4 regions of the Ensifer sp. 2TAB8 genome follow, and region 3 is predicted to be linked to each of the others. Evidence: riboswitches for the same ligand, from Rfam matches in the RefSeq annotation. Region 3 holds a riboswitch; each other region holds the start of a gene.
What was found. A riboswitch is a leader RNA that binds a small molecule or an ion and turns the genes downstream of it on or off. The one in region 3 is predicted to bind cobalamin.
Positions count from the first base shown of each region.

Region 1: it holds a riboswitch for cobalamin, as region 3 does, so the genes downstream of both, AB4Z53_RS07820 (CbtB domain-containing protein) here and AB4Z53_RS01355 (aromatic ring-hydroxylating oxygenase subunit alpha) in region 3, are expected to answer to the same signal.
Region 2: it holds a riboswitch for cobalamin, as region 3 does, so the genes downstream of both, cobU (bifunctional adenosylcobinamide kinase/adenosylcobinamide-phosphate guanylyltransferase) here and AB4Z53_RS01355 (aromatic ring-hydroxylating oxygenase subunit alpha) in region 3, are expected to answer to the same signal.
Region 4: it holds a riboswitch for cobalamin, as region 3 does, so the genes downstream of both, AB4Z53_RS17480 (DUF1636 family protein) here and AB4Z53_RS01355 (aromatic ring-hydroxylating oxygenase subunit alpha) in region 3, are expected to answer to the same signal.

Region 1 covers NZ_JBFRGB010000002.1:435,189-443,131, reverse strand. The annotation lists gene AB4Z53_RS07855 (glycoside hydrolase family 26 protein) at 1-198, shown strand, start outside; gene AB4Z53_RS07850 (DUF982 domain-containing protein) at 341-580, opposite strand; gene AB4Z53_RS07845 (GntR family transcriptional regulator) at 711-1,433, opposite strand; gene AB4Z53_RS07840 (DUF1194 domain-containing protein) at 1,537-2,331, opposite strand; gene AB4Z53_RS07835 (glucoamylase family protein) at 2,489-3,796, shown strand; gene AB4Z53_RS07830 (ferric iron reductase) at 3,793-4,641, shown strand; gene AB4Z53_RS07825 (CbtA family protein) at 4,686-5,483, opposite strand; gene AB4Z53_RS07820 (CbtB domain-containing protein) at 5,681-5,857, opposite strand; cobalamin riboswitch at 5,900-6,163, opposite strand; gene AB4Z53_RS07815 (TetR family transcriptional regulator) at 6,162-6,854, opposite strand; gene AB4Z53_RS07810 (NAD(P)H-binding protein) at 6,959-7,789, shown strand; gene AB4Z53_RS07805 (anthrone oxygenase family protein) at 7,786-7,943, shown strand, end outside.
Region 2 covers NZ_JBFRGB010000010.1:81,570-89,512, forward strand. The annotation lists gene AB4Z53_RS17840 (class I SAM-dependent methyltransferase) at 1-430, shown strand, start outside; gene AB4Z53_RS17845 (oxidoreductase) at 476-1,303, opposite strand; gene AB4Z53_RS17850 (AraC family transcriptional regulator) at 1,454-2,407, opposite strand; cobalamin riboswitch at 2,726-2,874, shown strand; gene cobU (bifunctional adenosylcobinamide kinase/adenosylcobinamide-phosphate guanylyltransferase) at 3,316-3,840, shown strand; gene cobW (cobalamin biosynthesis protein CobW) at 3,844-4,908, shown strand; gene cobN (cobaltochelatase subunit CobN) at 5,011-7,943, shown strand, end outside.
Region 3 covers NZ_JBFRGB010000001.1:251,934-259,876, reverse strand. The annotation lists gene AB4Z53_RS01370 (FAD-binding oxidoreductase) at 1-131, opposite strand, end outside; gene AB4Z53_RS01365 (L-threonylcarbamoyladenylate synthase) at 275-1,249, opposite strand; gene AB4Z53_RS01360 (DUF6656 family protein) at 1,330-1,929, opposite strand; cobalamin riboswitch at 2,243-2,445, shown strand; gene AB4Z53_RS01355 (aromatic ring-hydroxylating oxygenase subunit alpha) at 2,550-3,794, shown strand; gene AB4Z53_RS01350 (hybrid-cluster NAD(P)-dependent oxidoreductase) at 3,796-4,890, shown strand; gene AB4Z53_RS01345 (glycoside hydrolase family 25 protein) at 4,895-6,046, opposite strand; gene AB4Z53_RS01340 (BA14K family protein) at 6,456-6,908, shown strand; gene AB4Z53_RS01335 (transporter) at 6,957-7,943, opposite strand, start outside.
Region 4 covers NZ_JBFRGB010000010.1:8,580-16,522, forward strand. The annotation lists gene AB4Z53_RS17470 (bifunctional aspartate transaminase/aspartate 4-decarboxylase) at 140-1,792, opposite strand; gene aspT (aspartate-alanine antiporter) at 1,851-3,539, opposite strand; cobalamin riboswitch at 3,994-4,209, shown strand; gene AB4Z53_RS17480 (DUF1636 family protein) at 4,315-4,728, shown strand; gene AB4Z53_RS17485 (ABC transporter ATP-binding protein) at 4,805-5,611, shown strand; gene AB4Z53_RS17490 (ABC transporter substrate-binding protein) at 5,608-6,561, shown strand; gene AB4Z53_RS17495 (iron ABC transporter permease) at 6,565-7,632, shown strand; gene AB4Z53_RS17500 (DUF924 family protein) at 7,774-7,943, shown strand, end outside.

The DNA of each region.
Region 1 (7,943 bases), on a different contig from region 3:
GCCTGGTACAAGGAAATCCTCGATCAGCAGACCTATCGCCGGGCTTTCCCGCTGCTGACCACCGTCGTGTTCTTCAACGACAAGGAGCCTTACAAGTGGCCGCTCGGCTACGGCTCGCCGGATTGGCGGCTCGACAGGGAAGCACTGAAGGCGCTAGCCGAGCGTCAGGCGAAGCAAGCGGCAGAACTCGCCGACTGATCGTGCATAACATCCGTGGAAAAGTCAGGTAGCGCTTGTGCGATGGCGCAGCGCCTTTGGGGGGCGATGCGCCGATCGTCCTTCGGCGCATCGTAAAGACCCGATCTACGAACACATGGCCCCGGATCTTGGGACTTCCGCGTCAGGCCAGAAGCAGGCCCGATTCGCGGGCAGCGGCAGCAAAGCAGCGGCTGGCCCGGTCCGTACTCGTCAATCCATCCAGCGCGTCCAGGCAGCGCCTGAGAGCCGCGCGGTACTCCCGTCCACGGCGCCCAGGCCATTGCCGCAGCAACTCGACGGCTTCGAAGACCGTTCTGACGACGGTCTGCCGTTTTGCGGATAACCGGAGGGGGATGGGAGTGGCGAAGAACTTCTCGCTCATTTGCTTATCCTCGTTCTCAGTCTTTTTCGAGCGCGAGGCCAACGCTGTGGCGCGGCAATGGTTCCGTCGGATCACCGACTTTTTTCAGCCCGTGACCTTTTCGTGATTCGGCGCGTGCCGGGGGCGAGCTCTAAAGCTCGAGTGCAGCCTTGAGGTCGCTCGACTTGTGCGCGCGAAGATCGAGATCGGCTTCGATGTGGTCGATATGGTGGACCATCATCTTGGCAGCCAGGTCGATGTCGCCGCGTTCCAGCGCATTGACGATCTCGTCATGTTCGCTGTGGCCGCAGCTTGAAACGGTCGACTGGCCGTAAAGCGCGATGACGAGGGAAGAGCGGGCGACGAGCTCATCCATGAAACGCCGGAGGATGGCGTTGCCGCTGAGATCGGCGAGTGCCAGGTGAAAATCGCCCGAGGCCTTGATCTCGGCGCGGCGGGCCGACTGGCCGCGCTGTTCGGTGAGCTGCCGCTCCTCTGCCAGCATGCGCCGGAGCTCGCCGAGCTCGGTCTTGCCGATATTCGCCGCTGCAGCCCGCACGACGCCGGGCTCGATCAGGCGGCGGGTGGCGAAGATCTGGCGCGCCTCGTCGATCGAGGGATGGGCGACAAAGGCGCCACGGTTCTTCTCGACGCTGACGAGCCCTTCATAGGAGAGCGCCTGCAGTGCGGCGCGCACCAGGGTGCGGCTTACATTGAAGAGTTCGCCGACATCGCTTTCCGAAAGCTTGGTGCCGGGGGTAAGCCGCCGCTCGACGATCGCATCGCGCAACGTGTCGCGGATATGCTGACTGCCGGTGTCGGTGGCCGGGTCTGCGGCCATGTCGGCCGGTGGGGGCGTAGTGGTCAAGGACATGAATCGATCCGCGAAGCAACGGCTCATCTTATCGCCGGACGAAGCGAAGGGAAACGACAATCTGACGCGCGTGGGTTGCGCGGCAACAACTAGGCGGTGAAGCCTATTTGTCGAGTTCGGGATAGACACGGTCGAGGAAACCGGGCCTCAGCTTCTCGCCGATCAGGCAATCGGATGCCGGCAGCGCATCGGCCAGGCGAACGGTTGGCGGCGGCTGCAGGCCGCTGACCTCGAGCACCAGCTTCTGGCGGATGGCGATCGAAAAATCCTCCGGTTCGTGCACCGGCAGCACGAAGGAGCCGGGGCCACCGATGACGCATTCGGCGTAATACTGGTCGAGCGGGCCGGTCGAGACCGAGGGGCGAATGAGGATCGCCAGCCCGTTGATGGTGATGCCGCGGGCGATCGCGGTCTCGCGGGCCGGGATGACCGGCGGGCCGATGTTGTTCGGGCCGTCGCCGGAAACGTCGATGACCCGGCGTATGCCGTTGAAGGCGTTCGAATCGATCAGCGCCGTACCGTAGGTGATCGCGTTCGAGATCGACGTGCCCCGCCTGGTGCCGACCGGGCGTGCCTCGATCAGCTTGGCAAAGGCATCGGCGTCGGCGGCGGTGGAGATCACTTGCCAGGCGACGACGGAGGATTCGTTCACCGTGCCCGCCCATTCGAAATAGCCGATGGCGATCTTGCCCAGTTGCCCGCTTCCGACCGCGTCCAGGAAATCGCGGTGCCGGAGCGCCTCGACGTAACCGGCGCGCTGGATGCGCGCCTCATCCAGATCCATCGAGCCGGACATATCGACGGCCAGGATCAGTTCGACATCGACATCGGTCGGCACGGCGGTCGATGGGCTCGTGCCACCACTCAATGAGAGGATCAACGCCAACACGCTCAACATCGCTTCAACCAGTCATTGCGCGCGGTCAGATTAGAAGAATGTAACACAGGATTGGATTTCGGCGACCATTTGGGTGTAGTTGGCCTTCAACAAAGAGTGATTTTGTCGGGGTCGGCCCGGAAATATACTTGCGGCCGGCCAGGGCCGGAAAGGCGGAATGCTGAAACCGACGGAAAATGCCGAACTATTTCAGATCGATAGTCTGCAGAGGGCGGCGTTCGGCTACTTTCTCGAATATGTGGATCCAGTCACCGGATTGATCGCGGATACGTCGCTTCCGGGTGCGCCGTCGAGCATTGCGGCGACCGGCTTCGGCCTTTCCTGCTATCCCATCGGCGTCGAGCGCGGGTGGATCTTGCGCCGCGAGGCGGTCGGGCGGGTGTTGACCACGCTGCGTTTCCTGGCCGAAAGCCCGCAGTCGCGCGACCAGGGCGCGAGCGGCTATCGCGGGTTCTACTATCACTTTCTCGATATGCGGACCGGCGCGCGCACCTGGCGCAGCGAGCTTTCGACCATCGACACGGCGCTGCTGATCGCCGGCTGCCTGACGGCTTCGGCCTACTTCTCCCGCGAAGATGAAGAGGAAGGCGAGATCCGCGCGCTTGCCGAACGGCTCTATGCGCGGGTCGACTGGTGCTGGGCGTTGAACCGGAGTGAGACGCTGACGATGGGCTGGCGCCCACCGGGCCGATTCCTGAAGTATCGCTGGCAAGGGTATAGCGAGGCGCTGCTGCTCTATGTGCTGGCGCTCGGGGCGCCAGAGCACGCAATCGAACCGGAGCATTATACCGTCTTTACGGACGATTATGACTGGATCGCGGTTCAAGGCGGGTGTCATCTCCACGCGGCGCCGTTGTTCATCCACCTGTTCCCGCAGGCCTGGCTCGATCTTCGCGGCCTCGGCGATCGGCCGATGCGGGGGAGGGGAACCGACTATTTCGAAAACAGCCGGCGAGCTATGGGGCTGCAGCGTGACTATGCGCGGCAAAACCCGGGCCGCTTCGCCGGCTATGGCGAAGACCTCTGGGGGCTCAGCGCCTGCCACGCGCCACATGGCCAGCTGCGCCTCAAGGACGGGCGCTGGCAGCGACTTCGGGGCTACGCCAATCGCGGCGCACCTTTCGGTCCGGATGACGGCACGCTTGTGCCCTGGGCGGCGGCGGCCTGTCTGCCGTTCTGTGCGGATGCGTCGCTATCGGCGCTCAGCCACATGACGGCCAGCTACCCCGGGCTTCTGAAGGCGGGGCGCTTTCCGGGCGGCTTCAATCCGAGCCTCCCGGGCGAGGGGCCGGAGGGGTGGATCGACGCGCGCGTCGTCGGCCTTGACCAAGGGCTCGTCGTGATGATGATCGAGAACTGGCGGAGCGGCTTCGTCTGGGAGTTGACGCGTAGTCTGCCTGCGATCCGGCACGGACTTGAGCGTGCGGGATTTGAAGGTGGCTGGCTGGCGACGGAGACGGTATGAATTTGGGAGGCCAGCAACAGATTGCGCAGACCGGGGAAGGATATCCGCCCCGGGTGCTGGCAGTGGTCGAGCGGTTGTGCGCTCAGTTCCCTGACGCCGGTGTCTCGCTCGGGCCGGCGGACGGAGCCTTCAGCGCACCGGCCGGCTTCTGGGCTGCGGGCGGGGCCGGGATCGAGGAGAGCCTCGCCTATCAGGACTTTTTCGCAGTCGGCATGACGGACCGGATCCGGGCCGCGCATCTGATCGCCTTTTACAGTCGCCAGGTAAGTGTGGTTCTCGGCGCGCTCTATCTCGGTGCGGGCGTCCAGGCTGAGATCGCCGGCATTCGCTTAGAAGACTGGAGCCGCCTTCACCAGGACCGCGCGGTTGCCGGCAAACGCTATCATTTCCAAGTGGATCTGGCGGAGAGATTGCAGCAGCCGGAATGCATCGGCGTTTTCGAGCGCGGCTTCACAGCCCATCTGGCGCCGGTCATCGCGATCCTGAAGAAACGCTCGGGGCTTTCCTCCGGGGCGCAGTGGCGGCTGGCGGCGGATTCGCTTGCCGGCGCGTTCCTGGAGATCGGACGGGCGATCGGGGACGAAGCGCGCGGCATGGCTGAGGCGCTCGCGATCGTCAAACGGCCGGGTTCGCGGCTGTTTTCGGAAGAGATCGGCTACGAGGAGATCTCCGCCACCGATCCGGCAAGCGGCGCGCAACTGTCGCGCCAGTACCGAATCCGCTGCGGCTGTTGCCTCTATTTCAAGACGGAGGGCGGCAGCATCTGCGATACCTGCGTCCTGCTGGAGCCGGACGATCGCCGCGTGCGGCTGGCAGCGCGTCTGACGCAAAACGGCGGGGCTTGAACCCCGCCGTTTTATGTTCTGGTGCCTGCTAAGGCGCATTGGGTTCAATGCGATTTGAGGAAGCGCTCGTTGATGAAGCCGGAGACAACGCCGAGAACGATCCAGAAGGCGAGCGTGGTGGCGAGCGCGGCGACCGCGAACTCGGCGCCGAGCACGGCCGGGACGTTGCTGGAGATATCGAGTGGCTGCGGCGCGCCGTAGACATGGGGTGCGGCGATCAGCACGAGGCCGGCAACCTTGGATACGATTTCCTCGCGCAGAACCAGGAGATAGAGGCCGACTGCGGAGAGAGCGACGGTTGCCAGCCACCAGGTTTGGCGGTCGCCGAGTTCGGCTGCCGGGAAGCCCGGCAGTTCCGGCGGCAGGCCGATCGCCGGCAGCATGTGCACCGCGAGCCAGCCGCAAGCGCCCCAGAGCGCGCCGTTCCTAAGCGTGATCGGATAGCCGATCACCAGGCTGACGCCGGCGAGCAGCAGGCCGAAGCCGGAGCCGGTGACGAGGTTTGCCATCAGCGTGCCGGAGAAGCGGCTCAAACCGAACATGATGCCGCCTTCCTCATGTTCGCCTTCGTGCGCATAGGCCGGCGTGATCGGCGACAGCGCGTCGAGCACGGCGCCAAGCGGCGATACCGCCTTCAGCGACGAATGCTGGTCATGGCCCTCGGCGGCCGGCTGTGCCGCACCCGGCTGGCTGGCCGGCTGTTCGGCCGCGGCCGGAGCCTCGCCTTCGAATTGCTCCGCATGCAGGATCAGCGGCGTTACCCGCAGTTCCTGGGCGCCGGTCATGAAGACACCGGCAATCAGTCCAGCCACGATCGCGGCCAGAAGCGTTCTGACAATCATCTTGAATTCCCTCGATAACGGCAAACGCCACGCGTTTCGGCGTGGTTGTTGAGCCTTCCCATTCGCTGTGCCACACGGACGGTGCTTGCATGTTCGCCAAAGTGCCATGCGCAAACGCCGACATCCGGCGTGAGCCGGATGCATTCAGGTCCGTAGCTATTTCGATGCGGAACGTTGTTCACGTTCCGGCGCATCGTTTAGTGGCAGGGGAAGCCGTAGGAGTGGCGGGTGTCGTGCGCGGTGTCGTGCAGCACGGCCGAATTGGCCAGGCCGGCACCGAAGACGAGGAATGCGCCGATGAAAAGGGCGATGACGCCAGCGGTCAGACGATCGCTGAGGGAGAGCGGGGTGCTCGAAATGGTAGACGTAGCCATGACAACCTCCGTGATGGCATCGGGAAATTCCCGGTGTGGGCCCTATGCCCGTATCGAGTGGCAGGTTTCCTGGCTCACGGCGCTGGGCGAAATGCCCGGGATCTGCCTCGCCTTCCCAGTTCGACCCCCCTCTCGGGGCCTGTTCCAGTGGCTTCTTCCGGATTGCTCCGGAACGGCAAGATCAACGTCGCTCTACAGTCGCGGGGTCGGCCGTGATTTGAATGCCCAGCATGGGTCCATCCGTCACGTTCCCGTTTACTCCCGAAACGCGTTCGCGTCCCGGGAACCAATCGATCCAAAATGATTAGGAGCGTGTCATGGCATTGTCAATTGAGCCTGCGCCGCCGGCCGCTTCATCCGCGACAAAATCGCGAAGCATCATCTGCTTGTAGGCCTCGACGATGCGGTCGCCCTCCGGCCGATCGACCGAGACGGCAAGTCGCATGGTGCAGTCGCCGAGATGCATGATCAGGAAGGCAGCGCTGTCGATCGTTTCGCGCGGCGTCTCGGGCGCAAAGCGGGCCCAGACATCGGCCAGAAGCTTGCCGCCGGTGCGGCTTTGCTGGAGGTCGACCTCACGCAGCGCCTTGTCGGCCTGCATCGCCGACCAGATGTCGCGCATGACAGGCTCGGCCAGGAACATGTCGTAGTAGATGTCGAACAGCAGTGAGAAGGCGTCGCGCAGTTCTGCCATCGACGTGACCTTGGCCAGTTCGGCGGCGATGCACTCGTTGCACACGGCATTGTAGCGCTCGGCCAGCGTACGCACGATCGCCGCCTTGTCCGGGAAGTACTGGTAGAGCGACCCGATCGAAATCCCCGCCTTTTCAGCGACTTCGCTCATGCGCATGGCGTCGCTGCCCTTCTCCTGGATGAGTGCCGTCGCGCAGGCAAGGATCTGCTCCACGCGCTCGCGGCTGCGCTTCTGGCTGGGCGTCCGGCGCAACGTGGTCTCGTCGTCGGCGGGAAGTGTGGCGGGGCTTGCATCTGGAATCATGAGTAATGCTCACATTTTGACTTGACTCCTAAAATACGAGGATTTATCACATTTGCAAATGTGAGAGATGCTCATGTTTGTTGGTGAAACCTCAGGAGGAAAYGATGTCTCAGAAAGTCACACTGGTTTTGGGCGGTACCGGCAAGACGGGGCGGCGGGTGGCCGAGCGCCTTCGGGAGCGGGGCATAGCGGTGCGCATCGGCGCCCGTTCGGCGTCGCCGTCCTTCGACTGGACGGACGAGGCGACCTGGGCGCGCGTCCTTGAAAATGTCGATCGCATCTATGTCTGCTACCAGCCGGATCTGGCGGTGCCGGGCGCCGTCGACGTCATCGACCGGTTCTCGAGCCTTGCCGTTCGCTCGGGCATCAAGCGGCTGGTGCTGCTGTCGGGCCGCGGCGAGGACGAGGCGGAAGCGGCCGAGCGCGCGCTGCAGGCCTCCGGCGCCGACTGGACGGTCATCCGTGGCAGCTGGTTCTTCGAGAATTTTGACGAAGGCTTCTTGGCCGATGGCGTGATGAGCGGGTCGGTCTTCCTGCCGGTGGACGAGGTCACTGAGCCCTTCGTCAGCTGCGACGACATTGCCGATGTGGCGGTCGCGGCGCTTCTGGACGACGCACATATCGGCAAGGTCTATTCGTTGACCGGCCCGCGGCTGATGACCTTTGCCCAGGCCGTGGCCGAGATCGCCGTCGCGGCCAACCGCCGGATCGCCTATCAGCCGGTGCCGATTGACGATTTTGCGGCACAGCTCAAGGCCGACGGCGTGCCGGATGACTATGTCGCACTCATCCGCTATCTCTTCTCCTCGGTGCTCGACGGACGCAATTCCAGCATGACGTCCGATGTCGAGCGCGTGCTTGGGCGGCCCCCGCGCGACTTTGCGGATTATGCCCGGGAAACCGCAGCAACTGGTGTTTGGAGTATTGCCGCATGATCCCGCTGATCCCCGCTCTGGCGTTCGCCGCCGCGATCGGTTCCGGCCTGATGGCCGGACTGTTCTTCATCTTCTCGGTCTGCATCATGCAGGCCCTGTCGCGGCTGCCCCCGGAGCAGGGGATCGCCGCGATGAACGCGATCAATGTCGTCAT
Region 2 (7,943 bases), on a different contig from region 3:
GGGTATGAAAGCGATCACGGTGCTCGATCTGTCACCGGCCGCACTGGACGCCGCCAAGGCGCGCCTCGGTGCCCGCGCCGGTGACGTGCACTGGGTTGCAGCCGATGTGACCGCGTGGAAGCCGGATCGCAGCTACGATATCTGGCATGATCGCGCCGCCTTTCACTTCCTCACCGATCCCGACGACCGGGCGGCCTATATCGAGCGGCTGACGGCGGCCGTCGTGCCCGGCGGGCACGCCATCATCGCCACTTTCGCGCCCGATGGCCCGGAGCGCTGCAGCGGCCTGCCAGTGGTGCGCTATGACCCCGCCGCACTCGCCTATGTGATCGGGCCGTGCTTCCGGCTGGTCGAGCACATGGAACACCAGCACCGGACCCCGTGGAACTCGACCCAGGCCTTTCAGTTCAGCGTGTTGCAGCGGGTATAGGGCGGTCGCGCCATTCTTGCTGGGGCTGGCGCGGTTTCCCGCCAATCAGCGCACGGTCCACAGGATCATGCGGTCGAACGCACGGTCGCCGAACCATTTGCGGATGTTGATCATCATGTTGGCGAATTTGCCGGCGGCATAGCGGGTCTTCGGTTTGCGGGCCTTCACGGCCTTGGAAACCACGTCCGCGATGACCTGCGGGGAGGAGCCGCCGCCGTGCTCGTAGCTGTCGGTGGTGGCCTTGGAGACGTTCTTCGCCATCGTGCCGTAGGCGGTGTTGCCCGAGAACTTCATCATCGGGCCTTCCATCACGTTGGCGAATGCGGTCTGGATGACGCCGGGCTCAACGACCACGACTTCGATGCCGAACTGTTGCAGTTCCAGGCGAAGGCAGTCCGACAGGCCTTCCAGCGCGTGTTTCGACGCGTGATACCAGGCACCGAGCGGCGTGTAGATCTTGCCGCCCATCGAGGTGATGTTGATGATCTTGCCCGCGCGCTTCTCGCGCATGTAGGGCACCAGATCCTGGATCAGTGCGGCCGCGCCGAAGAGGTTCACGTCGAACTGATAGCGGGCCTCGCTGAGAGGTACGTCTTCGACCGAGCCGTAAAGTCCGAAACCGGCATTGTTGACCAGTACGTCAACGCCACCGAATTGCTGGGTGATCTCGGCGACCGCGGATTTTCGGCTGGCCTCGTCCGCGACATCCAGCGCGATGGGATGTGCGCCGAGCGCTCTCAGATCGTCCATCTGCTCCACCCGGCGGGCGGCAACGATGACGGTCAGACCGTCCTTGATCAGCTGCTTTGCGATGACCTTGCCCATGCCCGAGGAGGCGCCGGTGACGAGAGCGGTTTTCCGTGCGATTGCCATGATCTTCTCCAATCCTTGCGGGCGTCATGCCCGTCGTTCGTCGGAGATCAATCTGGCGTATCGCCTGGATTTCTTCAAAATCGCTTCGTGCCAATCAACTATCGGAACACGCCAAACCGCTATCTCCCGGTGCAGACGTGGCGGTCTTTCTCAGTGCGTCACCGTTCCCCGCGCCTCGGCGGGCGTCATGCCGGTCCAGCCCTGGAAGGCGCGATAGAAGGAATTCGGCTCTCGGTAGGCCAGCAGATAGGAGATTTCCTCGACGTTCAGCCCGTCTTCGCCGAGATAATGCATCGCCAGCTCCGCGCGGGTCGATGCCAGCACCGTCTGAAAGGTTTCACCTTCCTCCTTCAGTTGCCGTTGCAGGGTGCGCTTCGACATGGCGAGCCGCCTGCACATAGCCTCGATACTGGCTTCGCCCGACGGCAGCATGTCATGCAAAACGCGCTTCGCCCGCTGCACGATCGGCGTATCGGTTTCATGCGCCTCCATTTCGCGGCGCAGGTTTTTCTCGAACTCCGGCCAGGATTCCTCGTTTTCGGTGATCAGCGGCAGATCGGCATCTTCTCTGCGCAAGGAGAGGCGCGCTCCGCCGTCAAGCTCCGGTTCACAGCCAAGGAACTCGAGCACGTCCTTGCCGAGGTTGGGCAATGCCGGCAGATGGAGCCGCGCAGGCCGGATGAACTCGGCGGTGTAGCAGCGGGCCGATTCCAGAAGGTAGAGCGCCTCGAACCAGACCAGTTGCGGCGGGGCCGGAATTTTAGGGTCCACCGTGCCGATCTCGATATGCAGAAATCGGTCGTCCTCGGACACTTCCAGCTTCATCGGTCCCATCAGCGGCTTGAACACTGACAGGCGCTTGAACCCGATGCGCACGTCCGGCGAACAGGAGAAGGAAAACATGGCCGGTGTGAACGGTGCGTGGGCAAAGAGCTTGCTCAGATAGAGCGGCAGGTCGGGCCGGTCAGCTTCGATCTCGATGGCGCGCCAGAGGGCGAACACCTGCGCTGGTGTCAGGCCCTTGCCTTCGTTGCGAAGAATATCTCGCGGCAGCCCGGCCCGGCGCACCGCCTGTTCGGCGGAGATCTTCAGCAGCTTGGCCACCTGGGTGATGGATCTCGCCACGGGATAAAGGCGGTTTGACATGGTCGCCTGCAAATTCGAGTTCATCGTTCTCCTCTTTTCTGCGCTCGGGAACAAAGGTGCGCCAGAGCCTGATGCCACATTGGCACATTCTGATAGCGCTTTGGCGCAAGGTGAGAGTGAGAGGGCGAGGGCCTCGGGCGAAGGCGGACGAGCAATCCATTTCGCCGTGTCTGGCTGGCTGCGGCCGTCTGCCTGTTGCTCGACAAATCGTCGCGCGGCGCAACCAAGCCGGGGAGGTGTCGCAAGCGTCGATTGACTTTGGGTCGGCCGCTTCCTAATCATCAGGTGTTGGATGGTTCCCCCTCATCGTGGCGATCGGGGGGAATAATTGGGAATGTGACGGATGGACCCAAATCGGGCATCCTTATCGCAGCCGACCCCGCGACTGTAGAACGGTCAGGGTTCGCCATCGGGTTCGATATCGGGCTGTCAGCCGGTTGCATGGGGCAACCGAGGCAGGTCGGGGTCGAGCCGGAAAAGCCACTGGCGTGGCATCGTGATCAGCCGGGTTGGACGCCTCTTCTTCTACGAATCGTCCGCCTTTCACGATGTTCCCCGCAGCGCCGCGGGTCGGAAACGACGCGCAAAGGTTCGCTGTGGCACCGGAAAGACGCCGGGAAGGTGAGGCGGGCCGCTCGGGTCCTGACATCGGAACCTCGCACTTATGGGCGAGGCGATGCGGGCCCGTGACGCCGTGAGCCAGGAGACCTGCCATCCGGCATGGGCATTCCGCCCGAGGGGACTGTTGGTCCCCAACGCCATCACGGAGGTTGTTTTGGCTTTCAGATGCTTTCCCGAACGCGCCGCCGGCGCGTCGAACGGCTTTTGCCACCCGCCGCTGAGGCGGGTGTTCTGAGGCGGCGGCGATGAGCACTTACAGTGCCGGACCGGTCCTGGTCCTTGGCGGCGCCCGCTCCGGCAAATCCAGCTTTTCCGAGAGGCTTGTCGAAGCGTCCGGCCTCACCATGCATTATGTCGCCACGGGACGGGCCTGGGACGATGAAATGCGCGAGCGGATCGATCATCACAGGACACGCCGCGGCGAAGGCTGGACGACGCATGAGGAGCCGCTTGATCTCCTGGGTACCCTCAGGCGCATCGATAACCCGGGCCATGTGGTCCTGATCGACTGCCTGACGTTATGGGTCACCAATCTCATGCTGGAAGAGCGCGACATGACGGCGGAGTTCGCCGCGCTTGCTACGTACCTGCCTGAGGCGCGGGCGCGCCTCATCTTTGTTTCCAACGAGGTCGGCCTCGGCATCGTGCCCGAGAACCGCATGGCCCGCGAGTTTCGCGACCATGCCGGCCGGCTTCACCAGATCGTTGCGGAGAAATCCGCTGAAGTTTACTTTGTCGCGGCCGGTTTGCCGCTGAAAATGAAGGGTTGATCCATGACCACTGCGAGAGCCAACCAGGGCAAGATCCCGGCGACCGTCATCACCGGCTTCCTTGGCGCCGGCAAGACGACGATGATCCGCAATCTGCTGCAGAACGCCGACGGCAAGCGCATCGCGCTGATCATCAACGAGTTCGGCGATCTCGGCGTCGATGGCGACGTGCTGAAGGGCTGCGGCGCCGAGGCCTGCACCGAGGACGACATCATCGAGCTCACCAATGGCTGCATCTGCTGCACCGTTGCCGACGATTTCATCCCGACCATGACCAAGCTGCTCGAGCGCGAAAACCGTCCTGACCATATCATCATCGAAACCTCGGGCCTCGCCTTGCCGCAGCCGCTGATCGCCGCCTTCAACTGGCCGGATATCCGCAGCGAAGTGACCGTCGACGGCGTCGTCACCGTGGTCGACAGCGCTGCCGTTGCCGCCGGCCGCTTTGCCGACGATCATGACAAGGTTGATGCGCTGCGCGTCGAGGACGACAATCTCGACCATGAAAGCCCGATCGAGGAACTGTTCGAGGACCAGTTGACCGCTGCCGATCTCATCGTTCTCAACAAGACCGACCTGATCGACGCCTCCGGCCTCAAGGCCGTGCGCGACGAGGTGTCTTCGCGCACCAGCCGCAAGCCGGCCATGATCGAGGCGAAGAACGGCGAAGTCGCCGCTGCCATCCTGCTTGGCCTCGGTGTCGGTACGGAAAGCGATATCGCCAACCGCAAGTCGCATCATGAAATGGAGCATGAGGCGGGCGAGGAGCACGACCACGACGAGTTCGACAGTTTTGTCGTCGAGCTCGGTTCGATCGCCGATCCCTCGGCCTTCATCGATCGCCTGAAGGGCGTGATTGCCGAGCACGACGTTCTGCGCCTCAAGGGCTTTGCCGACGTGCCCGGCAAGCCGATGCGTCTCCTGATCCAGGCGGTCGGCGCCCGCATCGACCAGTATTATGATCGTGCCTGGGCTGCCGGCGAAAAGCGTGGCACGCGCCTTGTCGTCATCGGCCTGCACGACATGGACGAGGCGGCGGTTCGTGCCGCGATTGCTGCGCTCGTCTGATCACTCGTTGAATGAAATGATCTAACGCATTGAAATAATGCAATTCCGGACGGAAACCGCTTCAAGCGTTTCCGTTCGGAATTGCCCGAACGGACAAGACGAATGCATCTGCTTCTCGCCCAGAAAGGAACGATCGCCGACGGCAACGAGGCAATCGACCTCGGGCAAACGCCGGCCGACATCCTGTTCCTGTCGGCCGCCGACACCGAGCTTTCCTCGATCGCCGCCGCCCATGGCCGCCGCGACGGAGGCTTGAGCCTGCGCATCGCCAGCCTCATGAGCCTGATGCACCCGATGTCGGTCGACACTTACGTCGAGCGCACGGCGCGCCATGCGAAGCTGATCGTCGTCCGGCCGCTCGGTGGCGCCAGCTATTTCCGCTATCTGCTGGAAGCCCTGCATGCCGCTGCCGTCACCCACCGTTTCGAGATCGCGGTGCTGCCCGGCGACGACAAGCCGGATCCGGGGCTGGAGCCTTTCTCCACCGTTGCGGCCGACGACCGCCAGCGCCTCTGGGCCTATTTCACCGAAGGTGGCGCCGATAATGCCGGGCTGTTTCTCGACTATGCCGCGGCGCTGGTCACCGGTGCCGAGAAGCCGCAGCCGGCCAAGCCGCTGCTGAAAGCCGGCATCTGGTGGCCGGGTCGGGGCGTGATCGGGGTTTCGGAATGGGTGCAGGTCGTCGCCGGCGTTGGTGCCGACAAGACGGACAGGGTGGAAGTCCAACCCACAATCGCCATCTGCTTCTATCGCGCGCTCGTCCAGAGTGGCGAGACACGGCCGGTCGAGGCGCTGATTGATGCTTTGGCGAAACAAGGCGTCCGCGCGCTGCCCGTCTTCGTTTCGAGCCTCAAGGATGCGGTTTCCGTCGGCACGCTGCAGGCGATCTTCTTAGAGGCAGCACCCGATGTGGTGATGAATGCCACCGGTTTTGCGGTCTCGTCGCCCGGTGCCGATCGTCAGCCGACCGTGCTGGAATCGACCGGCGCGCCTGTCCTGCAGGTGATCTTCTCCGGCTCGTCGCGGGCGCAGTGGGAGACGTCACCGCAGGGGCTGATGGCGCGCGATCTGGCGATGAACGTCGCGCTGCCGGAAGTCGACGGCCGCATTCTTGCTCGCGCCGTCTCGTTCAAGGCGGCGTCGATCTACGACGCCAAGGTCGAGGCCAATATCGTCGGGCACGAGCCGCTCGAAGACCGGGTGCGCTTTGCCGCGAACCTTGCCGTCAATTGGGCGAAGCTGCGCCGCGCAGAGCCCGCCGAGCGCCGCATCGCCATCGTAATGGCCAACTATCCGAACCGCGACGGTCGCCTCGGCAACGGTGTCGGACTCGATACCCCGGCCGGTACCGTCGAGGTGCTCGGCGCCATGGCGCGGGAAGGCTATGCGGTCGGCGAGGTTCCCGCCGACGGCGACGCGCTGATGCGCTACCTGATGGCCGGCCCGACCAATTCGGCAAGCCAAGACCGCGAAATCCGTGAGTGCATTTCGCTGAAAGATTACAAAACGTTCTTCGATTCGCTTCCGAAACAGATAAAGGATCAAGTTGCCGGTCGCTGGGGCGCGCCGGAGACCGATCCGTTCTTCCTCGATGACGCCTTCGCGCTGCCGCTCGCCCGCTTCGGCGAAGTGATCGTCGGCATCCAGCCGGCGCGCGGCTACAACATCGATCCGAAGGAAAGCTACCATTCGCCGGACCTTGTGCCGCCGCATGGCTATCTCGCCTTCTACGCTTACCTCCGCCAGCAGTTCGGTGCGCAGGCGATCGTGCACATGGGCAAACACGGCAATCTCGAATGGCTACCGGGCAAGGCCCTGGCGCTGTCGGAGACCTGTTATCCCGAGGCGATCTTCGGGCCGCTGCCGCACATCTATCCCTTCATCGTCAACGATCCGGGCGAGGGTACGCAGGCCAAGCGCCGCACCAGCGCGGTCATCATCGATCACCTGACGCCGCCATTGACGCGCGCCGAGTCCTACGGGCCGCTCAAGGATCTCGAAGCGCTGGTCGACGAATACTACGATGCCGCCGGCGGCGACCCGCGACGCCTCAGGCTCCTGAGCCGCCAGATCCTTGACCTCGTGCGGGACATCGGCCTCGACAGCGACGCCGGCATTCACAAGGGCGACAGCGACGACAAGGCGCTCGAAAAGCTAGACGCCTATCTCTGCGACCTCAAGGAAATGCAGATCCGCGACGGCCTGCACATCTTCGGCGTCGCGCCGGAGGGGCGGCTCTTGACAGATCTGACCGTGGCACTGGCGCGCGTCCCGCGCGGTCTCGGCGAGGGCGGCGACCAGAGCCTGCAGCGGGCGATCGCAGCGGATTCGGGGCTCGCCTTCGACCCGCTCGACTGCGTCATGTCAGACACCTGGACGGAGCCGAAACCGGCACTCCTCGCCGACCTCTCGGACGCCCCCTGGCGCACCGCCGGCGATACGGTGGAGCGCATCGAGTTGCTGGCCGCACATCTCGTTGCGGGCGAAGAGGCCTGTCCGGAAAGCTGGTCGAACACCCGTGCCGTGCTCGACGAAATCGACGCCCGCCTCAAGCCCTCGATTTCAGGCTCGGGCGCTGCGGAGATGGCCGGTTTCCTCACCGGCCTCAGCGGCCGCTTTGTCGCGCCCGGTCCCTCCGGCGCGCCGACGCGCGGGCGGCCGGATGTGTTGCCGACGGGGCGCAATTTCTATTCGGTCGACAGCCGTGCGGTGCCGACGCCGGCGGCCTACGAGCTTGGCAAGAAATCCGCCGAACTCTTGATCCGCCGCTATCTGCAGGATCACGGCGAGTGGCCATCCTCCTTCGGGCTCACGGCCTGGGGCACGGCGAACATGCGCACCGGCGGCGACGACATCGCCCAGGCTCTGGCGCTGATCGGTGCCAAGCCCACTTGGGACATGGTCTCGCGCCGGGTGATGGGCTACGAGATCGTGCCGCTTGCCGTGCTCGGCCGCCCGCGCGTCGACGTGACCTTGCGCATTTCCGGATTCTTCCGCGATGCCTTCCCGGATCAGATCGCGCTCTTCGACAAGGC
Region 3 (7,943 bases):
GTCGTGCCGCGATAAAGCCCCCGGGATTCGACAAGATAGCGCGCCTTGTCCGCTTCCGCGATAAGTGCATTGGCGCTGCCGACGATCTCGACGAAGGAGGCGATGAGTTCGGGAGAGGGAAGCGTCGTCATGGGTCAGCCTTCGCATTGCGCTTGCGCGCGCTATCGGATCGGTCGATCTGAAGACGCGATCCTCGGTTGGTATCGCCTGCGATCATAACCGCAATCGCAGCCGCTCGCTGAGGGTGGGTGCGGAGGCGATGCCGCCCGCAATCTTACCCTCGTGGTGCCGCCGCCCGTTGCAGCCGGTCGATGATCGCTTCTCCCAATCCTTCCGAAGGGATCGGGCCGAAGGCGATCGTCTGAGCGCCGCTGGCGTCGGCCCGCTTCATATAGTCGAAAAGATTGGCGGCCGCTTCGCGCAGATTTCCGGTCGGGCTGAGATCGAGAACGACAGCCGCCTGTTCTTCGCCGAGGACCCGGCCGCCGCCGAAACGGATCAGGGCCTCGCCCGCCCGCACATCGGTGGCTTCCAGCCTGACGGCAGCACCCGGCGCATAATGCGAGGCCAGCATCCCTGGAGCCTCGATCGTCGCACCCGCGGTTTCCGCCCTGATCACCGGGCGGTCGAGCAGGCGCTCGATCTCGGCGGCATCGAGGCCACCCGGCCGGAGAAGCCGGATCTCGTCGCCATCGACCTTGATGATCGTTGACTCGAGCCCGATTTGCGCCGGACCGGCATCGAGGATCAGTTTCAGCTTTTCTCCGAGATCGGCATCGACATGGTCCGCACTGGTCGGGCTGATCTTGCCCGAGGTATTGGCACTCGGTGCGGCCAGAGGTCGTCCGAAGCGGGCGATCACCCGGCGCGAAAAGCCGTCGGGCATGCGAATGCCAAGCGTGTCCAGGCCGGCCGAGGCGAGGGCGTGCACGGTACTCTTGGGCCGCTGCGGCAGGATCAGCGTCAGGGGGCCGGGCCAGAACGCTTCCGCCAGGCGTCGGGACAGGGGATCGAAGCGCACATGGGCCTCGGCCATTGCCATGTCGGAAACATGCGAGATCAGCGGATTGAAGCGCGGCCGGCCTTTCATCTCGTAGATGCGGCTGATCGCATCGGGATTGGTGGCATCGGCGGCAAGGCCGTAGACGGTTTCGGTCGGGATGGCGACCGGTTCGCCCTCGGCGAGAACGGCGCAGGCGCGATCGATCGCGCGGTCCGGTTCCTTATCCGTGTCGATGATCTCTGCCATGCCGTTTCCTTTCCGACGCTTCCTTAACGGACGCGCCGGGAAAACAGAACGATTTTCTTTGCAGGGAGCGGGCTGCTGGCTCAGAGGCTGCGAATGATCCGGCGCAGTGCGTCGTCACGGGCACCCAGCATCAGCACGTTCTTGAGAGCGACCTTTGGGTTGTCGGTGCGGAAGAGAAGCCCGTTGTCGCGGACGTTGCGATTGATGACCATCTGTCCGTCTTCGGCGTTCGGTTCGATCGCGACGGCAAAGTACATGCGGGAATAGCCGGCCCGGATGCGGTCGAAGAAATGCGTCTCGTCACCAAGGTCGCTGAAAAAATTGGCGAAATAGAACGACCAGGTGATGTCCTTGGAAGGTGTGACCGCCGTCCGCGCGGCCGTCACGTGGCAATAGCCGAGGTGCGGCTTGCCAACGAGCGTGCGGTGGAAGATGAGCTTGGGAAACTGGATCGAGGCATGAAAGCCGTTGATCCGCCTGTGCGTCGTGTCCCCGGCGGTCGAAAGCTTCTTGCCGGTTCGGTCAGCGACTTCCTCATAGCTCAGGTAGCGTCGCTCGCTCGGCATCCATTGCCGGCGGTTGATCCGGCCGGTGCGCAGAAACTCGGTGTGAACTGCCGTCTTCGGCATGATCGCCGGCGGCTTCTCGGCCGCTGCGTCGTAATATCTGAGCTTTGCCATGATTGTCAGCGCGCCATCTGCCTGCCGGACATCTTCGTCCGCCGGCGAGACTAGCGGCTTATGGTTAATGAAGAATTTCCTTTCGCTAGCGGGACATGGCCCCTGACATCAATGGGAATGTCGCAAACGGGCGAAATCTTCCCGCGCCTGCGCCATATCGGTCGCAAAAGACGGCATATGCCTATTTTTTGATCTATCTATATGTTTATAAAGTGAAAAAGTTTCGTATCCGCTTGCGGACGACGGTTTCAGACGTGTCGTCATTCTGGAATTCGATGTCGCTATCCGGCGCCTGCCAAGACGGTTTCCGCGATTACATATCCTTACTCAGGGTGTCGTCTTCCAGAAGGGAAGGCGAAGAATTGGGAAGCCGGTCAAATCCCGGCGCTGCCCCCGCAACGGTGGTGGAGCGAAAGCCTCGGCGAAGGCCACTGGACGGTTCGTCCGGGAAGGCGCCGGGCTGGTCCGCAAGGACGGCTCCTGAGCCCGGAAACCAGCCTTGACACACATAACCGTAACGGGTTGCGGCGGGCAGCCGGATCGGAGCCGAGAACGTGTGGGCGCATGCCCGTGCGGGTTCCTGTCCTGCCTCTCCGAAACATGGCGCATGAGGACAGGACATGGATACCAAGACCGATATGCTTCGCAAGCTGAAGGGCCGGCGTGACGGCTACAGCCTCGATCGGGCCTTCTACATCGACCCCGACTACTACCGGCAGGATCTGGAAAACATCTGGTACAAGGACTGGTTGTTCATCGGCCATGACTGCGAAATTCCGCGAGCCGGCAACTACTTCACTGTCCAGGTCGGCGACTATCCGGTTGTTGTTACCCGCGATCGCCAGGGCACGATCCGTGCGCTGCACAATTCCTGCCGGCATCGCGGTTCCCGCGTCTGCACGCAAGCAAAGGGCTCCTCGGCAAAGCTCGTCTGTCCCTATCACCAGTGGACCTACGAACTCGACGGCTCGCTGCTCTTCGCACGCCAGATGGGCGAGGATTTCGACAAGGCGGCCCACAGCCTGAAGCCGATCCATTGCGAAACGGTCGGCGGCTACATCTTCATCAACCTGTCGGAGACGCCGGCCGATTTTGCGGCCTTCCGCGAACTCGCCACGCCCTATCTCGCGCCGCACCGGCTGGGAGAGACCAAGGTCGCCTTCGAAAGCACGATCATCGAAAAGGGCAACTGGAAGCTCGTCTGGGAAAACAATCGCGAGTGCTATCACTGCGCCGCCAATCATCCGGAGCTCTGCCGCACCTATCCGGAGGCGCCGACTGCGACCGGGGTACAGGGCGCCAAGGATGATCCGGTGATTGCCGCCCATTGGGCGAAGTGCGAGGCCGAGGGCCTGCCGAGCGAATTCCGGATGTCGCCGACCGGCCAGTTCCGCGCCGCGCGCATGCCGCTGGTCGACAATGCCGAAAGCTACACCATGTCCGGTGCGGCCGCCGTTAAAAGGGCGCTGTCGGCCGATGTCGGGCAGAAGCAGATCGGCACGCTTCTGATGTTCCATTACCCCACCACCTGGAACCATGTGCTTTCCGACCATGCCATCACCTTCCGTGTTCTGCCGCTCGGGCCGGAACTCACGCAGGTGACGACCAAATGGCTGGTCAACAAGGACGCGGTCGAGGGCGTCGACTATACGCTCGATGACCTGACCCATGTCTGGACCGAGACCAACGACCAGGATCGCCAGATCGTAGAAGAAAACGCCTTCGGCATCCGCTCGCCGGCCTATGAACCAGGCCCCTATTCACCGGACCATGAAGGCGGCGTGATGCAGTTTGTCGAATGGTACTGCAAGTTTATGGAGCAGCGCCTTGCAGGCGATGCGGCTCCGCTGTCAAAGGTCGCCTGACATGCAGATGGCATCCTCCTTCCACCATTTCGACGAGCTGCATGTCTGGATCGACCGGCAGCAGATGCTCGAATGCACCTCGGCGGTCGTTGAAACCGCCGATGTCATGACCTTCACCTTTCGCGCCGAAAAGCCGGCCTGGTTTCGCTACCTGCCCGGCCAGTTCGTCACCCTGGAACTGCCGGTCGCCGACGAACCGGTCATGCGCACCTATACGCTGTCGTCCACACCATCGAGGCCGTTGTCGATTGCGGTGACGGTCAAGGCACAGGCCGACAGCATCGGCACGCGCTGGATGTTCGACCATCTGAAGCCTGGCGTGAAACTGAGAGCCTTCGGGCCGCTCGGCGACTTCAGCTTCGTCCGCCATCCCGGTGAAAAGTACCTGTTTATCTCCGCGGGGTCCGGCATCACGCCGATGATGTCGATGACACGCTGGATGGCGGATTGCGTACCGGAGACGGACGTCACCTTCATCTCCTGCGCGCGCCGGCCGGACGACCTCCTGTTCCGTTCCGAGCTGGAGGTGCTGGCGACGCAGATGTCCGGGTTGAGCCTCGGCTTTATCGTCGAGGGCCACGAAGCGCGCCACGGCTGGCACGGGCTGCGCGGCCGCATCGATGGCGCCAAGCTGCCGCTGCTTGCGCCGGATTTCATGGAGCGCACCGTCTTCTGCTGCGGTCCGGAACCGTTCATGCGCGGCGTGCGCGAGATGCTGAAGGCGGCAGGCTTCGACATGGGCCGCTACCACGAGGAGAGCTTCCAGCCTGCGGCCGCACCGGCGGCGGAGGAGATCGCTGTGCGCGCCGGCGTGGTGGGCGACAGCGAGGTCGCTGCCGCCAAGGTCGCTTTCACCATGAGCGGCAAGGAGGTCGAGGCGAAGCCAGGTCAGACGATCCTGCAGACGGCGCGTGCCAATGGTGTGCGGATCGGTGCTGCCTGCGAGGGCGGCATCTGCGGCACCTGCCGGGTGATGAAGGTCGCGGGTGACGTCGAGATGAACCACAATGGCGGCATTCTCGATGACGAGATCGACGAGGGTTACATCCTCGCCTGCTGCTCGCGGCCCCTGGGGGATGTCCAGATCGAAGCCTAAAGGATCAGGGCGTGTTGCAGGGCGGCGGCTGGACGGTCGCGGGCCCTGCGCCGCCGGTAGCGGCCGATGGCTTGGAGCATCCGCCCTGTGCGGCGTCATCGGCTGCGACGGCTACCTGCATGGCGCGTTCGTGGCGAGCGAAGTCGATGGAGCCGGTCACCAGCATGTCGACGCCGCTGCCGGCCCCGCTTGAGGCACCGGCACGGCTGATGAGCAGCGGCTCGCTAAACGTTGCGGTCGCCCGTGCAAACGCGTGCGCGCCCGTTCCCTGCTCGGCTTGGGCGATAATGGTAAGCGGCAACGGCTTTTCAGCCAGCAATGCGCCCTGCGCCCAGATCGCCTTTAGCGCCTGCGGCGACATCGCCGCGACGTTCACGTCGATGTCGTCGAGAGTTCCGGGCACGCGGTAGGGACAGCGCCGCTTGCCGCAATTGATGCCGGAGGAAAACTGCCACAGCGCGTAGCTGTCCCAATTGCCCATCGGGAAGACCTGGCGGATATCCGGCTTGTAGCGGGCGTACCAAAGCGGCAGGCGCGACAGCAGCCGGTATTTGGCACGGTGCGCAGCGATATATTTGGCGGTGATGTGATTGGTGTAGAGGATCGGGTAGCGCCCCGTCCGGGTCTTGATATGGCCGGCGAAGATGGCGGCATCTTCGAGCGACATGTATTTTTCCGGATCGATGCCTTCGAGATCGAGCACCATCAGTTCGTCGTCGCGCGGATCGGCGTAGTCAAGGAAATGGTTCGCCTGGTCCACGGGATTGCCGGGACGGGCGAGATGGTAAGCACCCCATAGCAGCCCGTGCGTGCGGGCGATCATGCGCCGCGTCTGGTAGAGTTCGCGGCTGACGGCGTATTTGCGCCACATGGTCTTGCAGTGGTTGAAGGTGTCGCCGTTGTGATCGCCGGTGCAGGAGAAGCTTTCGGGCAGGCCGTCGGAGGCCTTGGCGATGAAGCCGGAGATGCGCTTGTCGGCAAGCATCGTTTCCCAATCGATGCTGTTCATCTCATAGGCGTCGACGATGATGGCGTTGGACTTGGTCTTCCAGGGCTCCAGTTCACCGGCGCGTGCGATCGTCGCCGCGAATGCCAGACCTAGGAAGGTCGCGAGGCGCAGAATCATCCCTGTGGTGGAGATATACCGCTTTGCCATTCTCTGAGATTGCCGACAGTATCGTTAATGCATCGTAAATCCCAGCCCCCGACCCGGACTGTGCTGGAGCGGCGCGCGAATGTATACCGACCTCCGGCTGTATGTGAGCAATGTCTTTCATAATTTGATATGTCGCCACGGTGCCGTGACCAGCCCCATGCCGCTGAACGAAATGCACGGAAGTCGGCACAGGCACGCGTCTGTCGCTATGCGGCGGCACCAGCCGCGATGCCTGAAGATGGAACAAAACCGGTGGCTTATGCGTTGCTGGTCGGTTTCAGGTTTCCCGGCTGAGGGTCATCCCCGGTTCTGCAGCGACCCGGGTGAAATCATGCAGAGGCTGAAGTTCCCGTGGTTGCGCGATTCTTTTCGCAGCCTGCGGAGCGTGGATACGGTTATGGAGGTTTTGATGAAGGCTTTGCTGAAGACCGGGAAGAGCCGGTGGTTTTCTTCGATCATTGCCGCGGCAGTCCTGATGACATCCGCGGCCCCGTCACAGGCGTTCATGCCGACGCCGCCGCGCGTCGAACAGCAGAATGACGCGACGAATGTTCAGTATCGCCGGCCGGGCTATGAGCGCCGCGGCAATTATTATTATTACAATGGCTACCGCGGTTATCGCTACGAGCGCCCTGGCTATCGTTACTACAATGGTTGGTGGTACCCGATGGCTGCCTTCGGTGCCGGTGTGATCATCGGCGGGGCGATCGCACAGCCGCCCCGTTACACGCGTCCCGCGCCCGGTTACGGCAATCGCCATGTGCAGTGGTGCTATGACCGCTACCGCTCCTACAGGGCCTACGACAATACCTATCAGCCCTATGGCGGCCCGCGCCGCCAGTGCTACTCGCCCTATAGCTAAGCGGTAGGGCAGGGCCGGGGCTTCCGCTTCCGGCCCGCTCTCAAGGGCTCAGAGAATCCCGATCCGCCGCAGGATCCACCAGGCAAAAGCCATGGAAAGCGCGATGAACAGCGCCGCATAGAGCGTGCCGCTGCCATCGGAGAACGGGAGCGCGCCCGTGTTCATGCCGAAGAAGCCGGTAACGAGCGTCGGCGGCAGCAGGAAGGCGGTCATCAGCGACAGGATGTAGAGGTGGCGGTTGGTCTCCGAGGAGATCTTGCTGTCGATTTCTTCGTGCAGCAGTCGCGCCCGTTCCTGTAGCGCGAAGACGTCGCGGTCGACCGTCTCGAGCCGGTCGGAAAGCCGTTCCGCAACGTCGATGAAGCCAGGCGGAACCTCGTCTTCATCCGAGGCGGCAGCCCGTCTCAGCAGCGCGAGGATCGTGCGCAGATGCCGGTGAAGCCGCACCACCGTGCGGCGGAGCGGCGCAAGCCCCGGCTGCTGGCGATGTCCGGCCTCGCCATAGACATGATCCTCGATGACGTTCAGTTCTTCGGTCAATTCCAGAACCAGCGAGATCAGCGTGCGCTGGAACTCGATCACGATCATCTCGAAGAGGTCGATCGACCTTGCGCACTTGGCGCTCTTTTCCACCGCCGCCTTGACGCGGTCGATGCTGCGCAACGGATGCAGGCGCGTGGTGATGATGATCCGGTCGCTGACGGCGAAATGCAGCCAGCCGATCGTCTTGGTCACCGCGTCGAAGGTGCGCTCGAAGTCGACGAGCGTGCCGTGTACGATATCATCCGAAACCGTGATCGCTGCTTGCGTATCGTGGCTGGTCAGCGTGGTGACCGCGAGCGGCGGCAGGTTTCCGATCCGTTCGATCAGCGCAGGTGTGCGTGCGTCGGAGAGCGCCAGATGAACCCAGACCCATCCTTCGCCCTTAAGCAGGCTGTCGATAGAGGCGTCGGTGGCGATGCGCTGGCAGCGGCTCTCGCCGGGCAGGAAACGATAGGCCCAGACGATACCGGGTATTTCGGGGGAAATCAGGTT
Region 4 (7,943 bases), on a different contig from region 3:
ATGTTCCCCGTGATCGTGGCCGATTGATAGGCGAAAACATGCAGCAATTCAAAGTGCTACAGCGACCTCCGCGCGTCCAGGAAGACGCGCGGTGCGGTAGGGGGAAGCGGCCGGCATGTTTGCCGGCCGCTTCGATCAGCTAGCTGATCTTCAGGCCCTTGGCTGCCTGGTAGGTCTGGACGTAACCGCGCGCCACCGAGCGCACGGCGCGGCCGATCTGCGAATAGGCGTCGTCATTGAGGTTGGCGAAGGAGACGCGTGCCGACCAGCTCGGCGCATCGAAACCCGAGCCGTTGAGGAGCACGATGCCGTGGTCCTCGGCAAGCCGGAAGGGAATGTCGAGCGGGTGGATGTTGTCCTTCACCCAGGTGACGACATCCTCGCCGACATATTTGCGCAGCCAGAACTCGAAGTCGATGATGCCGTAATAGTGGTCGAAATAGATGCCCGGATTGGACTCGACCCCCATGCCCTCGATCAGGTTCCAGAAGCGCTTGGTGCAGATGGCGATGCAGGCCTTCTGGTAAGCCTTCTCGACGTCCATCAGCTCGACCAGGCCGAAGAGTGTCATCATCACCTGCTGGGGCAGCGACAGGCCGGCGGTGTGGTTCAGCGCTACGTCGCGGCTGTCGGCGACGATGCGGTCGATGAACTTCACCTCGCGCGGCTTCGGCGTCATCGCCTTGTAGCGTTTTTCAAGGAGCTTCTGGATCGGTTCGGCGTGGGCCTTGATCTTCTCGTCGAAGATGTTGTCCTCGGCGACGGCAATGACGCCGAGGCGCCAGCCGGTGCAACCGAAGTACTTCGAATAGGAGTAGACGCCGATCGTGTTGCGCGGCAGATGCCCAAGCAACGACTGGAAGCCCGGAACGAAGGTGCCGTAGACGTCGTCCGTCAGCACGATCAGGTCGGGGCGCTTCTTGTTGACGAGGTCGACAAGGCGCTTGATCGAATCCGGATCCATCGCCACGGCGGACGGGTTGCCGGGGTTGACCAGGAACAACGCCTTCACCTTGGGGTTCTCCAGCGCCTTGATGTCTTCGTCGGTGAACTGGAAGCGGTCCTCCTGCTCGGCGCTGACGTTGATAGTCTTGAGATCGTAGTCCTCCAGTTCCGGCATTTCGAGATAGGGCGTGAAGATCGGCGTTCCGAGCGCGATCGTGTCGCCGGCGTTAAGCAGGCGGGCGTTCTTCAGTGCCTTGAAGATGTAGCACATGGCGGCGGTGCCGCCTTCGACCGGGTAAAGGTCGAACTTTGCCTTCGGTCGGTGGCCGGCGCACATTGCCCACATCAGGTATTCGTGGGTGATGATCTCGTTGTGGTGCAGCGCCCGATCGGGAACCGGATAGTTGTCGCCGATGATCGAGTCCGTGAGCTCGTGCACGAAGGCGTCCGCATCGAAGCGGAAGGTGGTGATGGCGTAGTTGACGGCCTCGGAAAGCGTCTTTGCCGGCGGAATACCCTCATCCTCTTCATCCCAGTCGGCCGTGCTCTGCAGTTGCTTCTTCGTCCACTTCTCAAACCGCGCGTGGGCGCCGTCCTTCGGCGGCATGCCGGCCACACCGGCCTTCGGGTCGTAATAGGCGCGCTTGGCTTCCGTCAGCGCAAACTGGCCGAGCAGGAAGAAGGCTTCGCGAGCGCGTGTCGCCGTCCAGTTCGGGTTGCCGCGGCCGGCATTGAGGAAAGCCTTGGCGGATTTCTGTGAGCTCGACTTGGCGAGCTTGATCAGTTCGTCCTTGATTTCGAACGGGCTGAGATCGGAAAGGCTATCGTAGAAATTTCTGTCCAACATGGTCCACACTCCCTGTGATCTATGCATTTTGAACGATGGTCGGCTTCGCCCGCTCGCCTCAGGCGAGCATGATGACGATGACGAGGCCGAAGATGGTCAGCAGCGTGTTTCCGATGGCGTAGGGCATGCCGTAGCCGAGCGCCGGCACCTTGCTCTTGGCCGCCTCCTGGATCATGCCGAGCGCTGCCGTCGTCGTTCGCACACCGGCGCAGGCGCCAAACAGGATCGCCGGGTGGAACTTGAAGACATAGTGGCCGAGGAGCACCGAGGCGATCATCGGGATCGACGTGGCGACCACGCCCCAGATGAACAGCGAAATGCCGACCTCCTGCAGGCCCGCGACAAAGCCCGGGCCGGCGCCGATCCCGACGACGGCGATGAAGATGTTGAGGCCGAGCGTGTTCATCAGCCACAGCGCCGGTGACGGGATGCGGCCGAAGGCGGGGTAGGTGGTGCGCAGCCAGCCGAGCACGAGGCCTGCGAGAAGCGCGCCGCCGGAGGTGGAAAGGCCGATCGGGATGCCGCCGATCGTAATCGTGAGCGCCCCGATCATTGCGCCGACGAAGAGACCCCAGCCAAGGAAGGCAATGTCGGTCGTCTCGACGGGCCTGTCGGCAAAGCCTAGCGCCTTGATCGCCGCTTCGACGTGTCTCTTGGCGCCGCCGATGGTGACGATGTCGCCGCGCTCGACGGTGGTGCCGGGCAGCACCGGGATCTCGACCAGCGAGCGGATGATCTTGCGGGCATAGACGCCGCGCGCCCAATCCATCGTGCTGACATCGGCGAGCGTCTTGCCGGCAAGCGCCTTGCTGGTGACGTAGACGTCGACCACTTCGGCTTCCGCGTTCAAGAGCTCCTTGTCCTCGACCTCGATGAGCTTGCTGTCGAGGTTTTCGACGAGCACGGCACGCCGGCCCGAAAAGGCAACGACGTCACCTGGCTGCAGCACGGTGTTGCCGTCGGCTTCGATGATCTGGTCGCCGCGACGCAGACGTTCGACAAAGACACGGATGCCGGGAAGAATGTCCTTGACCGGCTTGCCGGTCAGCCCGCTTGCCTGATCGACGCGGTAGGCGCGAAGGCCGAAATCGTGATAGGCGCGGGTGATGCCGGGTTCGCTGCTCTCGGTGCCGCCGCCAAGCTTGGCCTCATATTCCCGGCACGCCGCCGGAAGGTCGATACCGAGAAGCTTTGGCCCAAGCTGGGCGAGGATGATGGCCGAGCCGATCGTGCCCCAGATATAGGTCACCGCATAGGCGATCGGGATCTGGTCGGCAAAGGCCTTGGCCTGCTCGGCCGGCAGCCCGAGGGAGTTGATCTGATCCGTCGCGACGCCGATTGCAGCCGAGATCGTCTGCGATCCCGCATACATGCCGGCGCCATAGCCGAGCGGAAGCCCGGCGATCAGCGCGCAGAGATAGGGAACGATGAGGCACAGCACCAGGACAGACAGCGCGAAGGCGATCTGCTTTGGTCCGTCGGTGCTGAGGCCGCGCACGAACTGGGGTCCGACGCCGTAGCCGACGGCGAAGAGGAAGATCAGGAACAGGGTGGATTTCAGGTCACCGGAAACCTGGATGCCCAGCTGCCCGATGAGAACACCGGCAAGAAGCGTTGCGGTGACGTTTCCGAGATTGAATCCCGCGACCTTGATCGGCCCGATCAGGAAGCCGATGCCGAGTGCCAGGAAGACGGCCACGGGCGGGTATGTCCGAAGTGTGTCGACGAAGAAATCGATGGGATTCACTACTTTTCCCTTCAGAAAGTTGAGTTGCCATCACTTCATTTCGGGATTGCGCCATTTCTGTACTGCGCGGCGAAGTTGAGTTTATTGGTGCGTTACCGATGCCCAATCTTAGCTTTGCCGATTGTCGCTTCGGCCGATGATTTTCTCAACAGACATGGGGTTACGTGAGCGTAACGTACGTTAAGATTGCCGGCATTTGCGCATGGCGCTGGCGCTTTTTGTGGGCGCGCCGGCACCAGTCGGAAAGCATCGGGCCGGGTGGTCGGCCGATCGGCGTGCGCAGGGCGGATCGGGGGGGGCGCCGGGCAGCGCCGCCGCGGCAAATTTCGCCGGCTACTCAACTTTGGCATTGCAATACGTTATGTTATTGTATAACAAATCCTGCATGACGAAACGCCGCATGTTGATAGGTCCGTAGCGCATGCCCCTAGCAGTTGTTTCATCGGCCGATTCATGCGAGGAAGAGCGTGATGGTGCTGCGTCCGCGGAAATGCGGAAGCGGCTGAAAAGGGAACACGGAACGGACGACCCAAATGGGGCCGAAACCGTGGCTGCCCCCGCAACTGTGAGCGGAAAGCGCATTCACACCATGTCACTGGTCTAAGACCGGGAAGACGTGGATGCGCCGCGACCCGCGAGCCAGGAGACCTGCCATCGAACCGATCAACCACAACGGACGGGGTGTTCCGATGGAAAAGAACTGGCTTTCGCGCGACGGTCATCCGTCATCCTGCCGCTTCGCCATCTCCTGCCGTCACTCCGGCGGAGAGAGAAAATGGCTGAGCCGAATTCCCGACAGCACAAGATAACGGTTTGCACCGATTGCCGTTTTACCCGCGGTCCCTGCCTGCCGGGCGCCGAGCTGATAAAGCGTCTCAACCGCAGCATCGCCGCGCTCGGCGAGCCGCTCGATCGTGATTTCTCGATCGCCGGCACCGTCTGCATGGCGGCTTGCACGCGACCCTGCACCATTGCCTTCCAGGCGACGGGCAAGGCGACCTATCTCTTCGGTGATATCTCGCCGGAAGAGGATATCGACGACCTCGTCCGCTTCGCCGCCACCTATGCCGAACGCGGCGACGGCATGACGCGTGCCGCCGAGCGTCCGCGCGGCCTCAAGACAAAGACGCTCGCTCGCATTCCGGCGGCAGTGCTCGTCTCCGAAGACATCGGAGGACGGTTCCAATGAGCGCGACACGCAAAGGGTGGCGACGACCTCTGGTGCGCGGGCAGAAATGCGCCGCGGCGCGGGGAGGGACGCGGTCATGACCTGTTCAGCGACGGGAGCTGCCCTCAAGGTGGAAGGCCTTTGCTGGGGGCCCCGTGCGGGCCTGACCCTGGTCGAAGACATGGATTTCTCGATCGAAGCGGGCAGCCGCCTTGCGATCCTCGGGCCGAACGGCGCTGGCAAGACCTCGCTTCTGCGCTGCCTCTACCGGGCGGTGCAGCCGAATGCCGGCCGAATCGAGATCGACGGCGTCGACCTCTGGTCGATCTCGGCGCGCGAGGCGGCGAAGACGATTGCCGTCGTGCTGCAGGAAATGCCCGGCGACTTTCCCTTCAGCGTGCGTGACGTGGTGATGATGGGACGCATCCCGCGGCGAGAGGGGCTCAACGGCTGGACGGAGACGGACCGCGAGCGCGTGCAGCATGCGCTCTCTCATCTCGATCTTTCCCACCTCGCCGGCCGCCAGTTCGCAACACTTTCGGGCGGCGAAAAGCAGCGGGTGCTGATTGCCCGGGCACTCGCCCAGGAGCCGCGCATCATCATCCTCGACGAGCCGACCAACCATCTCGACATCCGTCACCAGCTCGAAATCCTCGAGCTCTTGCAGACGCTGAAGCTGACGATCGTTTCGACGCTGCACGACATCAATCTCGCCGCCGAATTCGCGACCGATGTCGCAATCGTGACCGCGGGGCGGCTGACGGCCTTCGGAACTCCCGATGCGGTGCTGAACCCGCGCGCGCTTTCCACCGCCTTCGGCGTCACTGCCACCGCCCACGGCACCGCCGTTGCCGGCAGCGCCCGTTTCTCCTTTTCGCTTCCTCGACAGGGATCCATTTCATGAAGATCAATATTGCCTCCTCTACCTTGCTGTTTCTCATTGCCGCCGCCACGCCGGCGCTCGCCTATCCGGTGACCGTCAAGAGCTGCAACCGCGAGGTGACCTTCGACGCAGCGCCGAAACGGGCGATCGCCAACGACGTCAACCTGGTGGAGATGATGCTGGCGCTGAAACTGCAGGCCCACATGGTCGGCTATACCGGCGTTTCCGGCTGGAAGACGCTCGATGAAAAACTGCGCGAAGGTGTGAAGGAACTGCCGGAGCTTGCGGAGAAATATCCGACCAAGGAAGTGCTCTTGAATGCCGACGCCGATTTCTTCTTCGCCGGCTGGAACTACGGCATGAAGGTCGGTGGCGAAGTGACGCCCGAGACATTGGCGCCCTTCAAGATCGGCGTCTACGAACTCACCGAATCCTGCATCCACGTCATGGCCAGGGAGAAGCCCTCGATGGACGACATGTTCGTCGATCTCCTCAATCTCGGCCGCATCTTCGGCGTCGAGGATCGGGCCGAAGCGCTGGTCGCGGGTTATCGCAGCCAGCTCGCCGAGATCACCAAGGCCAATGCCGGCAACGCCAAGCCGACCCGCGTCTTCGTCTATGATTCCGGCGAGGAGAAGCCCTTCACGTCGGGTCGCTTCGGCATTCCGACCGCGATGATCGAGGCTGCCGGCGGCGCCAACATCATGGACGATGTCGACAAGAGCTGGGTGGAAGTCTCCTGGGAGCCGGTGATCGAGCGGAACCCGGAGGTGGTGATGATCGTCAACTACGGCGAGGTGAAAGCCGAGGACAAGATCGCTTTCATGAAGAGCAACCCGGCCTTCACCAATGTCGACGCGGTGAAGAACGACCGTTTCGTCGTGCTCGATTATGTCGAGGCGACGCCCGGACCGCGCAACATCGACGCCATCGCCCGGCTTTCGAAGGCATTTCACGGGCAGGGCCTGTAACCGATGCTGGCTGAGGATACGTCGGCTGCTCCCGTTGCCGTTTCGCGGGTTTCCCCGGCGCGGGCGCTCCGCGGCGGGGTCGGGTTGTTCGCGGCTGTGCTGCTGCTGCTTCTCACCGTGACCGCCGGCGTGTCGCTCGGCTCGGCGCCGATCCCCGTGACCACCGTCTGGTCGATCGTTGCCGGAAAGCTTGTGCCCGGCAGTGTCGAGGCCTTCTGGTCGGCCGGGCGCGAAAGCATCGTCTGGGACGTGCGCCTGCCGCGGGTGATGCTGGCGGGGCTTGTCGGCGCCGGCCTGGCGCTGACCGGCGCCGTGTTGCAATCGGTGACGCGCAATCCGCTTGCCGATCCGCATCTGCTCGGCGTCTCCTCCGGCGGGGCGCTCGGGGCGATTGTCGCGCTGTTGCATACCGGAATGATCCTCGGCCTTCTCACGGTGCCGCTCTTTGCCTTTGGCGGCGCGTTGCTTGCCACCGTGCTGGTCGCCTTCGTTTCCCGCGCGCTCGGCACCAGTGCCGATCGCCTGGTCCTTGCCGGCGTCGCCGTTGCCTTCGTGCTGACCTCGGTCGGCAATCTCATGATCTTCCTCGGCGATCCACGGGCGACGCACACGGTGATCTTCTGGATGCTCGGCGGCCTGGGCCTCGCGCAATGGCCGCATCTCGTCTACCCGGCGCTGGTGCTCTTCGTTTCGCTCGGCTGGCTGGTCGTGCGCTCGCGTGAGATCAACGCGCTTGCCATGGGCGACGAGACGGCAACGACGCTCGGTATTCCCGTACGCCGTTTCCGGCTGACGCTCTTCGTCGTCACCGCGCTCCTGACCGGGGTGATGGTGGCCTTTTCAGGCGCAATCGGCTTCGTCGGGCTGATGGTGCCGCATTTCGTGCGGCTCTTTGCCGGCAGCGACAATGTCCGGGTCATTCCGCTCTCGGCCTTCTTCGGCGCCTTGACGTTGATCCTCGCCGACCTCGTCGCTCGGGTGATCATGGCGCCCGAGGATATGCCGATCGGCGTCGTCACCGGCATTGTCGGCGGCATCGCCTTTGTTGCCATCCTCACGCGGCGCGCGTAAGGCGTGCATCGGCGTTGGTCATGCATGGACACTGGTCATGCATGGACATGGGCCGTTGCGCGCCTATGTCTTAGCGCATGCATGGCTGCCGTTCCGGTTCGACAAGGGCAGGGCCGGCAGCAGAGCGGCATGAGGGAAAAAATGACGAGAGAAGTTGAAATCTGCACGCCGGAAGACGTTTTGAACTTCTGGTTCGGCGAGCTCACCTATGACGACTGGTTCACCGTCAGCCACGAACTGGACGACGCCTGCATTCGCCGCTTCCAGGCGTCGCACCTGGGGCTGGCCCGCGGGGTCGGCGAGATCTGGCG